Regions from separate parts of the Streptomyces sp. JLSY215 genome, predicted to be linked through region 1. Evidence: riboswitches for the same ligand, from Rfam matches in the RefSeq annotation. Region 1 holds a riboswitch; the other holds the start of a gene.
The links. Region 1 has a riboswitch for cobalamin ahead of AC5677_RS25940 (ribonucleoside-diphosphate reductase subunit alpha). Riboswitches for the same ligand answer to the same signal wherever they lie in the genome.

Region 1 (7,045 bases):
TGATGGGCGTCGGCGGCGGCGAGAACACCAACTGGTTCGTCAAGGACCTGCCGCTGCTGATCGCGTTCGCGGTGCTGGCCGCGTACACCTACTCCTCCGGCCTGCGGGCGCCGGCCCTGATCGCCTTCGTCAAGGACGGCCTGATCTACCTGGTCATCGCCGTGGCGATCATCTACATCCCGATCAAGCTGGGCGGCTTCGACGCGATCTTCGACGCGGCCGGCAAGGCATTCGCCCAGCCCGGCGCCGTCCCCGGCAAACCGCGCGGCGAGCTGGTCAGCGGCCCCAACGCCCAGTGGGCGTACGCCACCCTGGCGCTGGGCTCCGCGCTGGCGCTGTTCATGTACCCGCACTCCATCACGGCCACGCTGTCCTCCCGCAGCCGCAACGTGATCCGCCGCAACACCACCATCCTGCCGCTGTACTCCCTGATGCTGGGCTTCCTGGCGCTGCTCGGCTTCATGGCGGTCAAGGCCGGTACGGACATCAAGGGCAACCCTCAGCTGGCGATCCCGCAGCTGTTCGAGGACATGTTCCCGAGCTGGTTCTCCGGCGTCGCCTTCGCCGCGATCGGCATCGGCGCGCTGGTGCCCGCGGCCATCATGTCCATCGCCGCGGCCAACCTCTTCACCCGCAACGTCTACAAGGACTTCCTCAAGCCGGACGCGACCCCCGAGCAGGAGCACAAGGTCGCCAAGCTCGTGTCGCTGCTGGTGAAGGTCGGTGCGCTCGTCTTCGTCCTCACCATGGACAAGACCGTCGCCATCAACTTCCAGCTGCTGGGCGGCATCTGGATCCTGCAGACCATGCCGTCGCTGGTCGGCGGCTTGTTCACCCGCTGGTTCCACCGCTGGGCGCTGCTGACGGGCTGGGCGGCCGGCATGCTCTACGGCACGCTGGCGGCGTACGGCGTGGCCAGCCCCACCCAGAAGCACTTCGGCGGCTCCAGCGCGGAGATACCCGGCATCGGCGAGATCGGCTACATCGGCCTGACCGCGTTCGTGCTGAACGTCGTGGTCTCGGTGGTGCTGACCGTCGCCCTGAAGGCCGCCAAGGCCCCGGAGGGCGTCGACGAGACCAGCCCCGCCGACTACACGGCGGACATCGGCGACAAGGGCGTCACGGCGGAACTGCCGGAAGCCACGGAGGAGGCGCCGGCCGGGCGCTGAGCCGTCGGTCCGTTCACGGAGAAGGGCCGCCGCGACCCTCGGGGTCATGGCGGCCCTTTTGCCTGCATGAGGGAGGTTTTAGTTCACCCAGTCCTTGAGCGGCTCGGTTTCCAGGGTGATGCCGACGGGTTCTGGGAGGTGGAGCGACTTGCCGTACGGCACGGTGTGGACGTCCTCGTAGCGGGTGCCATCGGGCTCGCTGTAGAGCGACACCTGGCACTCCTGTCGGTCGATCAGCAGATAGAGCGGAATATTGGCTTCCGCGTAGGCGCGGGGCTTCTCCACCCGGTCACGCTTGTGGGTGTCGGAGTCGGAGGACGTGACCTCGACGACCATCAGCACCGGTTCAGGATCTACCCATTCACCTTGGCCGACAAAGGCGCCGCTGGCCGCGAGTGCCCCATCCGGCCGGGCTCGGCCGCTGCGATACACCTCTACCTTGACTCCCTGGTCCGGATAGAGCCACAGCTCAGGGCGCGACTGCATGCAGATGCGTGTCAGCCACTCGACGATCCGACCGTGGCCCCCGTCCGGCAAAGCCTTGCTCCAGATTTTTCCGTCGATAAGTTCCAGCCGCGCGCCTTCCTCCGACCGGTCGAGCATCCGAGCTGCCTCTTCGAAGTAGTCGGTGAACGTGCTGTGCGGCCGATCGACAAGCGCGGTCATGGAGCTCCTCCTTCTTCAACTCAGCAGGGCCGAGGACGTAAGACCGACGATAGCCCAGGCCACTGACAGGCACCGCCCGATCACTCGTTGATCACTCGCAACACACTAGATGTGGGGGTGCACACGAGGAGCCACCCCCACATGTATGCTCGTCCTCGCTGTCGCCGCAGGGGAATCCGGTGGGAATCCGGAACTGTCCCGCAACGGTATGAACGCGCACCCCAACTGCCACAGGGCCGTCCTACGGGTGCCGCGAAGTCCGAGGACCTGCCGACGGTACGCCCGCACCGCCATCGGTGCGGACGTCGATACGTCCGGGCCCCGAGGGTTGGGCCGATGGACGCCGCGCGGTGTGCCCGCGCACCCCTGAACGTCACGGGGTGCCGCATGCCCGCGAGCGCCCGTCGCACCGCGCCCTCCCGGCCCCCGCCGAGTGAGGGAGAGCATCACGTGACCATCGCGCCAACGGAGCCCGCGTCAGACGCCGAGGTCGTGCCGCCTGCGGTGGCCGCGCCGGACGCCCCTGCCGGGCAGGGCCAGGACGGACCGGGCGTCGCGCTGCTGCGCACCCTGACCGACCTGACCGCGGACCTCACCGCGACCGACCCCGGCAAGGTGGCCGCCGCCGCGCTGCGCGGTCGTCACCCGGGCTCGGACGAGGCCGAGTTGCGCGCGCTGGCCATCGACGCCGCGGCCGGTCTGATCGGCGACGAGCCGCAGTACTCCAGGCTCGCCGCCCGCCTGCTCACCCTCGCCATCGCGGAGGAGGCGGCCGGACAGGGGGCGGTCGCCTTCTCCGCCTCCGTCGAGACCGGCCACCGTGAGGGCCTGATCGCCGACGAGACGGCGGAGTTCGTCCGGGCGCATGCGCAGCAGCTGGACGGGCTGGTCGAAACCGCCCTCCGGGACGGCGCCGACGACCGCTTCGGCTACTTCGGGCTGCGTACCCTGCACTCCCGCTACCTGCTGCGGCACCCCACCACCCGGCAGGTCATCGAGACCCCCCAGCACTTCCTGCTCCGGGTGGCCTGCGGCCTCGCCGAGGACCGCTCCGAGCGGGCGCTGGCGGACGTCGCGGAGCTGTACCGCCTGACCAGCACGCTGTCCTATCTGCCCTCCTCCCCCACCCTCTTCAACTCCGGCACCCGCCACCCGCAGATGTCCTCCTGCTATCTGCTGGACTCCCCGCTGGACGAGCTGGACTCGATCTACGACCGCTACCACCAGGTGGCCCGGCTCTCCAAGCACGCCGGCGGCATCGGTCTCTCCTACTCCCGGATCCGCGCACGGGGGTCGCTGATCCGGGGCACCAACGGCCACTCCAACGGCATCGTGCCGTTCCTGCGCACGCTCGACGCCTCGGTCGCGGCCGTGAACCAGGGCGGCCGGCGCAAGGGCGCCGCCTGTGTCTACCTGGAGACCTGGCACGCCGACATCGAGGAGTTCCTGGAGCTGCGCGACAACACCGGCGAGGAGGCCCGCCGTACGCACAACCTGAACATCGCGCACTGGATCCCGGACGAGTTCATGCGCCGGGTCGAGGCCGACGCCGACTGGTCGCTGTTCTCGCCCGCCGACGTCCCGGAGCTGGTGGACCTGTGGGGCGACGAGTTCGACGCCGCCTACCGCAGGGCCGAGGCCGACGGCCGGGCGCTCAAGCAGATCCCGGCGCGGCTGCTGTACTCGCGGATGATGCGCACCCTGGCGCAGACCGGCAACGGCTGGATGACGTTCAAGGACGCCGCCAACCGCACCGCCAACCAGACCGCCGAGCCCGGCCAGGTCGTGCACTCCTCCAACCTGTGCACGGAGATCCTGGAGGTGACCAACGACGGGGAGACCGCGGTCTGCAACCTCGGATCGGTCAACCTGGCCGCCCACCTGGGCGAGGACGGCGAGATGGACTGGGAGCGGCTGGACGCCACCGTCCGCACCGCCGTGACCTTCCTCGACCGCGTCGTGGACATCAACTTCTACCCGACCGAGCAGGCCGGGACGTCCAACGCCCGCTGGCGCCCGGTCGGTCTGGGCCTGATGGGCCTGCAGGACGTCTTCTTCCGGCTGCGGCTGCCCTTCGACTCGCCCGAGGCGAAGGAGCTGTCGACCCGTATCTCCGAGCGGATCATGCTCGCCGCGTACGAGGCGTCGGCCGGCCTCGCCGAGCGGCAGGGCCCGCATCCGGCCTGGTCGGCGACGCGCACCGCCCGCGGGGTGCTGCACCCGGACCACTACCCGGACGCCGAGCCCCGCTGGGCCGACCGCTGGGCCGCGCTGCGCGCCCGGATCGCGAAGACCGGGATGCGCAACTCCCTCCTCCTGGCCATCGCCCCGACCGCCACCATCGCCTCCATCGCGGGGGTGTACGAGTGCATCGAGCCGCAGGTCTCCAACCTCTTCAAGCGCGAAACGCTGAGCGGCGAGTTCCTCCAGGTCAACGCCTATCTGATCGAGGAGCTCAAGGCGCTGGGCCTGTGGGACGCGCGGACCCGTGACGCGCTGCGCGAGGCCAATGGCTCGGTGCAGGACGTCACCTGGATCCCCGAGGAGGTCCGGTCCCGTTACCGCACCGCCTGGGAGATCCCGCAGCGCGCCCTGATCGATATGGCCGCGGCCCGTACGCCCTACCTCGACCAGAGCCAGTCGCTGAACCTCTTCATGGCGTCGCCGACCATCGGCAAGCTCAGCTCGATGTACGCCTACGCCTGGAAGCGCGGCATCAAGACGACGTACTACCTGCGGTCGCGCCCGGCGACCCGGATCGCGCAGTCCGCGCGCGCCGCGACCGTTCCCGCACAGCTGCCGGTGGCCGACCCCGAGGCGGTCGCCTGCTCCCTGGAAAACCCCGAGTCCTGCGAGGCCTGCCAGTAATGACCACCGAGACCAACGCCGCCGCCGCGCACACCGCCACCACCGGCACCAAGAACCTCCTCGACCCGGGCTTCGAGCTGACCCTGCGGCCCATGCGGTACCCGGACTTCTACGACCGCTACCGCGACGCGATCAAGAACACCTGGACCGTGGAGGAGGTCGACCTCCACTCCGACGTCGCCGACCTCGCCAAGCTCTCGCCCGGCGAGCAGCACATGATCGGCCGGCTGGTCGCGTTCTTCGCGACCGGTGACTCGATCGTGGCGAACAACCTGGTGCTGACCCTCTACAAGCACATCAACTCCCCCGAGGCGCGGCTGTATCTGAGCCGTCAGCTCTTCGAGGAGGCCGTGCACGTCCAGTTCTATCTGACGCTGCTGGACACCTACCTCCCCGACCCGGACGACCGCGCCGCCGCCTTCGCCGCGGTGGAGAACATCCCGTCCATCCGGGAGAAGGCCGAGTTCTGCTTCAAGTGGATGGACTCGGTCGAGAGCATCGACCGGCTGGAGACGAAGGCCGACCGCCGCCGCTTCCTGCTCAACCTCATCTGCTTCGCGGCCTGCATCGAGGGGCTGTTCTTCTACGGCGCGTTCGCGTACGTCTACTGGTTCCGCTCGCGCGGTCTGCTGCACGGGCTGGCCACCGGCACCAACTGGGTCTTCCGCGACGAGTCCATGCACATGGACTTCGCGTTCTCGGTGGTCGACACCGTCCGCGAGGAGGAGCCCGACCTCTTCGACGACAAGCTGGAGCAGCAGGTCACCGAGATGCTGAAGGAGGCCGTGGAGGCGGAGCTGCAGTTCGGCCGCGATCTGTGCGGTGACGGCCTGCCGGGCATGAACACCGAGTCGATGCGCGAGTACCTCCAGTGCGTCGCCGACCAGCGGCTGCAGCGGCTCGGCTTCCCGCCCGTGTACGGCTCGGAGAACCCGTTCTCCTTCATGGAGCTGCAGAACGTCCAGGAGCTGACCAACTTCTTCGAGCGCCGGGCCTCGGCCTACCAGGTCGCCGTGGAGGGCTCGGTCTCCTTCGACGACGACTTCTAGCACGTCGGACCGTCGGCCGCCCGCTGATTATGAGCATTCGATGAGCGGGCGGCCGTCACGGCAACCGCGGCGCTCTTCCGTACTATCTACGGAAGTATGAAGGGGAAGAGGGGGCGTCGCCGACCGCGTCGCCGGATCATCGACTGGCTGCAACAGGGGCGAGCCGCGCTGCGCGGCCGGCTGCCGTCCCGGCCGCGTCGCCGGATCATCGACTATCCGCGGCAGGGGCGCGTGGGCGTGCGTCGCTGGCTGCCGTCGTGGAAGCTGGTGCTCGGCACGTTCGGGTCGTGCATCGTGGGCCTGGCGGGGCTGTTCACCCTCGTCTACGTCACCGTCGACATCCCGAACGAGAACGAGCTGGCCGCCCAGGAAGCCTCCATCTACTACTGGGCGGACGGCAGCCAGATGGTCAGCGTCGGCGCCGTCAACCGGCAGAACGTCGGCCTGGACAAGGTGCCGGACTCCGTCGAGAACGCCGTGATCGCCGCCGAGAACGCCACCTTCTACAGCGATTCCGGCGTCTCCCTCAAGGGAATAGGCCGGGCCCTGGTGAACATGCTCTCCGGCGGGGACACCCAGGGCGGCTCCACGATCACCCAGCAGTATGTGAAGAACACCTATCTTTCGCAGGACCAGACGCTCACGCGCAAGGCGAGGGAATTCATCATCTCGCTGAAGGTGAGCAATCAGAAGTCCAAGCGGGACATTCTGCGCGGATATCTCAATACCAGCTGGTTCGGCCGGAGTTCGAACGGTATCCAGGCGGCCGCGCACGCCTATTACGGCATCGACGCGGAACGGCTGAACCCGAGCCAGGGAGCGCTGCTGGCCGCCCTGCTCAAGGGTTCCGAGCAGTACGACCCGGCGCTGAGCAAGGGCAATCACCAGCGGGCCGTGGAACGTTGGCGGTGGATTCTCGACCGGGAGGTCGCCACCGGCACGATGAGCAAGGAACAGCGGGCGAAATACACCAAGTTCCCGGAGCCCCGCCCGCTGGCGAAGCCCACCAGCCAGGCCGGCCAGACCGGATATCTCGTCGACGTCGCCAACAAGTTCATCCAGAGCAGCACCGGGCTGACCGACAAGGACCTGGCCCGCGGCGGCTATCGCATTCACACCACCTTCGACAAGAATCTCACCCACCGCCTGGAAAAGGCGGTCACCGACGTCCGCAGGAAAAGCATCGACCCGAAGAAGCGGGCGACCGACACCTTCGTGGAATTCGGTGCGGCCTCGGTGCGGCCCAAGGACGGGGCGATCGTCGCGCTGTACGGCGGCGCGGACGCGACCCGG
Region 2 (7,045 bases), 3.1 Mb from region 1:
CACCGCGCGCAGCAGACGCACCGTCATCTTCCGTCCCTCCCAGGCTGAATCCACCGGACACCTCGCCTGGATCCTTCCGCGCCAAGCCCCTTCCCAAACGACATCTTCGATGTCATCATGACATCATGAGTGTCGTTGAGAGGGATGTTCAGCGGGATGGTGGCGGCGACCGGCCGGCCACCGCCGAAGAGCTGCTGTACGACGTCATACGACGCCTGTGGCCCCTGCACCGCACGATCGTGCGCGCGGTGGAGCGGGAGCTGGAAGGCACGGGCATGACCGCCGGTGAGCACGCTCTCCTCGACGCGCTGCGCAGCGAAGGCCCCCGGACCGTGCCGCAGTTGGCCCGCACGATGGGGCTCGACCGGCAGCCGGTGCAGCGCTGGGTGAACCACGCGGCGGAGCTGGGCCTGGTGGTGACGGCCCCCAACCCCGCGCACCGCCGTTCGTCGCTGATCGAGCTCACCCCCGAGGGCGGCGAGGTGATGCGCGGAATCCAGGAGTTCGAGGCCGCCGAGCTGCGCCGCGGACTGGCCGACCTCTCGGCCGGCGACGTCAGCACGACGCTTCATGTGCTCGACCGCCTCGGCGAGGAGTTCCGGCGCCTCGCGAACGGCCCACGCAGTACCCCGGAGAGTGCGGACACCCAGGACAACCGGCCCGAAGACCACCCCTAGCCGCCGAGCCCCAGGGCCCAAAGGCTCAACGGCCCGAGGACTCCACGCCACCACACCACCGCGCCACCACATGCTCACCCAAGGGAGTGCAGAGAGAATGACCCACCCGTTCGCCGCATGGTCCGAGCTCGACAACGGCACCGTGCCGATCAAGGGCGGCGAGCTGTTCTACGAAACGGCAGGCGAGGGCCCGGCACTGGTACTGCTGCACGGCGGCATGCTCGACCAGCGCATGTGGGACGAGCAGTTCTCCTGGCTGGTGGGCTCCGGCCACCGCGTCATCCGTTATGACTCCCGCGGCCACGGCCTGTCCTCCACCGTGACCGGGGACTGGGCCAACCACGACGATCTGTGCGCCCTGCTCGACGCCCTCGACGTCCCCCGTGCCATCCTCGTCGGTCTCTCGCACGGCTCCCGGGTCGCCCTCGACACCGCCATCGCCCATCCGGAGCGGGTCGCCGCCCTGGCGCTCGCCGCCCCCGGCGTCAGCGGTCGGCCCTTCACCGACCCGTTCGTCCTGGCGCACATCAAGGAGCAGGTGGCGGCGATCGGCGCACCGGACGGCCAGGAGCGCTATGTCGAGCACTTCCTGCGGATGTGGGTGGACGGCCCGTACCGCCAACCGTCCCAGGTGCATCCCGGGTTGCGCGAGCGGATGCGCGCCTCGGCGGTGGCCACGGTCGAGGCGCACGCCGACGGTGTGGGCGCCGGCATGCCGATCGAGGTGGGCGCCGCCGACCGGCTCTCGGAGATACGGGTGCCGACGGTCGTGTTCGACGGAGATCTCGACAGCTCGGACATCGCCGCCAACGCCGATGCGATCACCCGCGCCGTCCCGGGCGCCCGCAGGGTCCGGATACCGGGCGCGGGCCATATGGTCAACCTGGAGAACGTCACGCTCTTCGACCACGAGCTGCGCGTCTTCCTCTCCTCCCTGCCGCGCTGACGCCGCCGGCCCCGAGGGCCGTCGTCCGCGCCGAGTGGAGGCGGCGGTTAGAGTGGCGGTGCCGTGGTGTTCGGGAAGACCGGTGACGGACCTTGTGGTCCCAGTCCGGAGCGGCCCTCGCCACTGTGATCGGGGAGTTTTCGGCCCATCCGTATGCGCAGCCGCGCCTACGGCGCCACTGACCGCAGCCCGCGGCCGGGAAGGCGGGACCGGAAGCGTTCACCCTCCCCCAAGCTCTCATGGAGCAGGGTGGTACCCCCAAGCCAGGAGACCGGCCACGGCATCTCACGAACTGATCCACGAGGTGCTGGAGCGTGACCGCCGGATGGCCCTGTCCACCGATACCCCGACCACCCCTGCTACCGCCGCGTTCCGCTGGCGCCGGCAGGACACCGTCCGCACCGCGGGCCTGATGGCCGTCATAGCCGGCCTGCACGTCGTCGCGTTCGGCGTGCTGTTCCTGCTCGTCGTCCCGTACCACTACTCCGTCGGCAGCCAGGTCTTCGGCGTCGGGCTCGGCGTCACGGCGTACACGCTCGGCATGCGGCACGCCTTCGACGCCGACCACATCGCCGCGATCGACAACACCACCCGCAAGCTGATGGCCGACGGCAAGCGCCCGGTCTCGGTGGGCTTCTGGTTCGCCCTGGGCCACTCCAGCGTGGTCGTCGCGATGGCCGCGCTGGTCGCGGGCGGCGCCCAGCTGGCCGGCACGCTGCTCAACGACGAGTCCCGCACCCACCAGGTCCTGGGCACCATCGGCACCACCGTCTCGGGGACGTTCCTCTACATCATCGCCGCCCTCAACCTCATCGCGCTGGCCGGGATCTGGCGGGTCTTCCGCGGGATGCGCGACGGCCAGTACGACGAGGCCGAGCTGGAGCAGCGCCTCGACTCGCGCGGCTTCATGAACCGCATCCTGGGACGCTTCACCCGCGCGGTATCCCGCCCCGGCCAGATGTTCCCGCTCGGCTTCCTCTTCGGGCTCGGCTTCGACACCGCAACCGAGGTGACGCTGATGGTGATGGCGGGCAGCGGCGCCGCGGCCGGCCTGCCCTGGTACGCCGTCCTGTGCCTGCCGCTGCTGTTCGCCGCCGGAATGAGCCTGTTCGACACCCTCGACGGCACGTTCATGAACTTCGCCTACCAGTGGGCGTTCTCCAACCCGGTGCGCAAGGTCTACTACAACCTCACCATCACGGGCCTGTCGATCGCCGTCGCCTTCTTCATCGGCACCATCGAGCTGGTGACCGTGCTGCACGACAAGCTGGCCCTCAACGACCCGGTGACCGGCTGGATTTCGGGCCTGGACCTCGACAACGTCGGCTTCGTCATCGTCGGCCTGTTCGTGGTGGTGTGGGCGGCGGCGCTGGCGTACTGGCGCCTGTCCGGCGTCGAAAAGCGCTGGGCGGCGCGGGCGGCGTCGGACGCCTAGGGCGTGCCCGACCGGTCATGGCCGGGCACCGGCGGCCGTACGCCCCCCGCTTGCGTGCGGCCGTCAGGTGGCCGAGCCGGCCGCCGCGCCGGTCATCAGGTCGGGCCCCCAGCGCTTGAGCTCCGCCGCAAGATCGAGCGGGCGCAGCCGGTTCGTCTCGTCGGGGCCGGGCCACTCCTCCCGCGGGACCCGCCACATCACCTCGAACTCGTTGCCGTCCGGGTCCTTGGCGTACAGGGACTTGGAGACGAGGTGGTCGGTGGCGCCGACCAGCGCACCGCGGGCCGCGAGCCGCTCCTCGGTCGCGGCGAGTTCGCCGAGCGTGCCGACCTCCCAGGCCAGGTGGTAGAGCCCGGCCCGGCCGGCCTCGGGGCCCGGTGCGTCCGCTCCCACCGCGAACAGCCCCAGGTCGTGGTCGTTGAGCGAGCCGGCCGCGCTGAGGAAGGCGGCACGCCCGGGTATCTCGACGTCCAGCGTCAGCCCCAGGGCTTCGGTATAGAAGGCGACGGACCGCGCTACATCGCGGATGTAGAGCACCGCGTGATTGAGACGGCGTACGGACAAGACTCTCTCCCAACTCCCGCCGCGGCGCCCTCAGGACGCCACGGCCCGACTACTTCTGCTACTTCTGCGCATCACTGCCACCGCGGATCGTGGCTTCCGCGCATCGCTACTTCTGTGGACCGCCGCTTTCGCGCATCCCTGCCGCGGCGCATCCCGGCTTCGGCGGACAGGCCCGCCCCTCTGCAGGCCGGTCTGGGCTACTTCCGGACCAGCAGCACGCCCCCGGCGACCACCACGGCGAGCACCAGCGCGACCACCCCATGGGCGAGCCGGTGCGCGCGCAGCACGGGCAGAAGACGGTCGGCGGCATAGCGGCCCGGGCCGGTCAGCGCCAGCGCGGCCGCGCCCGCGGTCAACAGCAGCTCGTACTCCACGCCCTTGGGCGCGAAGAAGCCGCCGCCCCACTTCACGGCGAGCGCGTTGATCATCGTGCCGACGACCGCCGCGCCCGCGAGCGGCGTGAGCAGCCCGAGCCCCAGCCCGAGCCCGCCGAGCGTCTCGCTCAGCCCCGCGACCAGGGCCATCGTCGTCCCCGACGGATAGCCGCTCATCGCGAAGAACTGCCCGGTCCCCGTCAGCCCGCCGCCCCCGAACCAGCCGAACAGCTTCTGGGCCCCATGAGCGGCCATGGTCAGCCCGAGCGCGAGGCGCAGCAGGAGAAGCCCGGTGTCGTAGCCGTGCGGGGACGGGGCCGGGCGCGTCTCGGCGCCGAGCAAGGGGGTCTGGAGAGTACTGAGGGGGGACGTCATAGCGAGCGCTCTTCCCGTGTCGAGGTCGGGCGGGCCGAACAGCATCAAGATTTACTTGAAAGTTCAAATCATTGCCCGACCATACACACCGACCCCGAGAGGGACAACCACGAACAACCACGAACAAGCCACACCACCCCGCGGAGGAAGACCGCCCAAGGACCGTCCGTCGAACGCCGCGCCGCGGGTGTGCCATGGTGCTCGCCATGAAGCCTGAGCCGAGCGGTCCGGCGCGCCACATCGACATGGGACGGTGGCTGGTGCAGTTCGCGGACCGCATGCTGGTGGTCTGCCCGCGCTGCGGGGGCCGCGCCCTCGTCGTACCCAGGCTCGACCTCGATGCGCCACGGTTCTTCAGTGAGCTGATGTTCATGCCGCGCCGTCTCGTGTGCGCGGCGTGCGGGGCCACCGACGCATGGGAGGCCGAGGTGCAGGGCGCCGCACTTGCGGGCGCGGCGATGGGCGGCACCGAGGATCCGTTCTTCCGCCGGCCCCTGTGGCTGCAGACGCGCTGCTCCGGGCGGATTCTGTGGGCGTACAACGAGAAGCACATCGACGAGCTGACCGCTTACGTCAGCGCCACACTGCGGCAGCACACCGCTTCGCCGACGCATGCGATGTTCCCTCGGCTTCCGGTCTGGATGAAGCGGGCCGGCAATCGCCCCCAAGTCCTGCAAGGCCTGGAGAGGTTGCGGGCTCTCGCCGAACGCTCGGCACCGAGCGACCGCTCCGATGCCGCGCATCCGCGGGGCGACCGGCCACGCATGCGCGGGAGTGCGTTCTTCCGGGGCGGTCCCTACTAGGAACGGGGCGGCCCCTGCCGGGCACGGGGTGGTCCCTACTGGGAACGGGGCGATCCCCGCCGGGCAGCGGCCGACGGGCCGTGCGATCGAGCCGCGGCCATGCCGCTCCTAGGGAAGCGCGGGTCACCCGACGGGCACCGCCACCACCTGCGCCTGCGCCTCCCCGCGCCCGCCCCCGTACCACCGGACGCGCACCTCGCCCGGAAGCCGGCGCCCGAAGCCCGCCGCCAGCACGAACTGCACGGACTCCGCGGGCCGGACCGTGGCGTCCTGCGGGAGGTTGCGCGCACCCGCCCCCAGCCCATCGGGATCGATACGGACCGCGAATGCGGTGTCCGAGCCCACATTCCGGAGTACGAACCGGTGCCTGCCGTGGCGCCGCACCTCCCACCGCACCTCACCACGCCCCCCGCCACAGGATTCGGGCAACTCCGGCGAGGGCCCCGGCGCCCGCTCCCCCAGAATGCGCAGCGCCGCGGAAAGGGCGTCCTCCACCGCACTCGCCCGCCGCTCGGCCGCCTCCGCCTGCAGATGGCTGATCTCGTTGGCCTCCTGACCGATGCGGGCCTGCCGCCGCGAGTCGGTCCAGGCGCAGAGCGAAATGAGCAGTGTGACCGCTACGCCCGCCCATGTGGCGATATCTCCTGCTTGCATGCACGGACCATAGCGAGCACCGGCACCACGAACGGCGAGCACGCGCGACGCGGCAGGGACATGGAGGCGGCGTCGCGGATGCGGGTGCGGATGCGGGTGGGCGGAAGGGCTACCGGTGTGCGGGCGGGTCCCGACGGCGACCTCGGACGGATCGCGCGAGAGCTGCCTCCCCCCTTTCATCCGATGACGGAAAGACGCCCCCAAAGCGCCAACATCCGCCCGTTACCCGGGATGACAACCTTTGATGTGATCCAGATCATCTCTCCATGACCGGCACATTGGCTCAGCGGACACATGCCCCGTGGCACGATCTTGGCGATCGTTACTAGCGAGTAACGCATCGGCCCGAGTGTCGACTCCCTCCGGCCGCCCCCACATCACGCCCCCGAGGAACCAACTGTGCGCAAAACCACCAGGTATGCCGCTTTACCGGCACTGACCGCCGCGTCCCTGCTCGTCGCCGGGTGTGGGGCGGGTTCCTCCGGGCCCTCCGCCGCGGGGCCGGCCGACGACAGGGAGCCGGTGGCCGCCGCCACCCGGAACGCTGACCCGCAGCCGCCGCTCGCCGTGGCCGCGGCACCCGCCGGCACCGCCGCGCCCAGCGCGGTGGCGACACCCGCGGCGAGCGGCCGGCCCGCGGCCAAGTCGTCGCTGAAGGTCACCGAGTTCGACAAGCGCAGCGGACGGGCCGTCCTCTCCGGTCCGAACGACGCCACTCCCCCGCAGCGCAAGGAAGCGACGCCGAGGCCGACGACGCCAAAGCCGGTGGCGCCCATCGCCGTTGGGGACGTCATCGCCAGCGCCCCCGCTCCCGGTGCGCCCCAGGGCGTCCTGGCCAAGGTCACCGAGGTGGTGGGCAGGACCGGGAAGGGCACCGAGGTCAAGACCGCCCCCGCCACCCTGGGCGCCCTGCTGGGCGGTTCCACGGCGAAGGGACAGGTGCCCGTGGACCCGTCCGCGGTGAAGGTCGAGCCGCTCGCCCCGAAGGTGAAGGTCTCCTGGGCGAAGACCGGCGGGGTGCACTTCGGGCCCGAGGGCGCGCGGCTGCCGCTGGGCAGTCTGCGGGTCGACGTCAGCGCCGCGCTCCCCACGGTGAAGGGCTCCGCCGGCTCCATCGACGCCTCCGCCTCGGGCTTCGTCCAACTCGCCCCCGAGGTCGACTTCTCCTACGACGGCAGGGCCCTCACCTCCGGCACGCCGGGAACGGCGTCCCTGAG

Region 2: it holds a riboswitch for cobalamin, as region 1 does, so the genes downstream of both, nicT (Nickel transporter NicT) here and AC5677_RS25940 (ribonucleoside-diphosphate reductase subunit alpha) in region 1, are expected to answer to the same signal.

What each region holds. Positions count from the first base shown of each region.
Region 1 is NZ_CM185022.1:5,767,146-5,774,190, reverse strand. It holds gene mctP (monocarboxylate uptake permease MctP) at 1-1,169, shown strand, start outside; gene AC5677_RS25945 (Uma2 family endonuclease) at 1,248-1,835, opposite strand; cobalamin riboswitch at 1,975-2,124, shown strand; gene AC5677_RS25940 (ribonucleoside-diphosphate reductase subunit alpha) at 2,286-4,703, shown strand; gene AC5677_RS25935 (ribonucleotide-diphosphate reductase subunit beta) at 4,703-5,752, shown strand; gene AC5677_RS25930 (transglycosylase domain-containing protein) at 5,849-7,045, shown strand, end outside.
Region 2 is NZ_CM185022.1:2,690,143-2,697,187, forward strand. It holds gene AC5677_RS12030 (hypothetical protein) at 1-27, opposite strand, end outside; gene AC5677_RS12035 (MarR family winged helix-turn-helix transcriptional regulator) at 126-677, shown strand; gene AC5677_RS12040 (alpha/beta fold hydrolase) at 775-1,623, shown strand; cobalamin riboswitch at 1,671-1,917, shown strand; gene nicT (Nickel transporter NicT) at 1,949-3,058, shown strand; gene AC5677_RS12050 (VOC family protein) at 3,122-3,622, opposite strand; gene AC5677_RS12055 (DoxX family membrane protein) at 3,820-4,371, opposite strand; gene AC5677_RS12060 (hypothetical protein) at 4,578-5,174, shown strand; gene AC5677_RS12065 (hypothetical protein) at 5,298-5,828, opposite strand; gene AC5677_RS12070 (hypothetical protein) at 6,228-7,045, shown strand, end outside.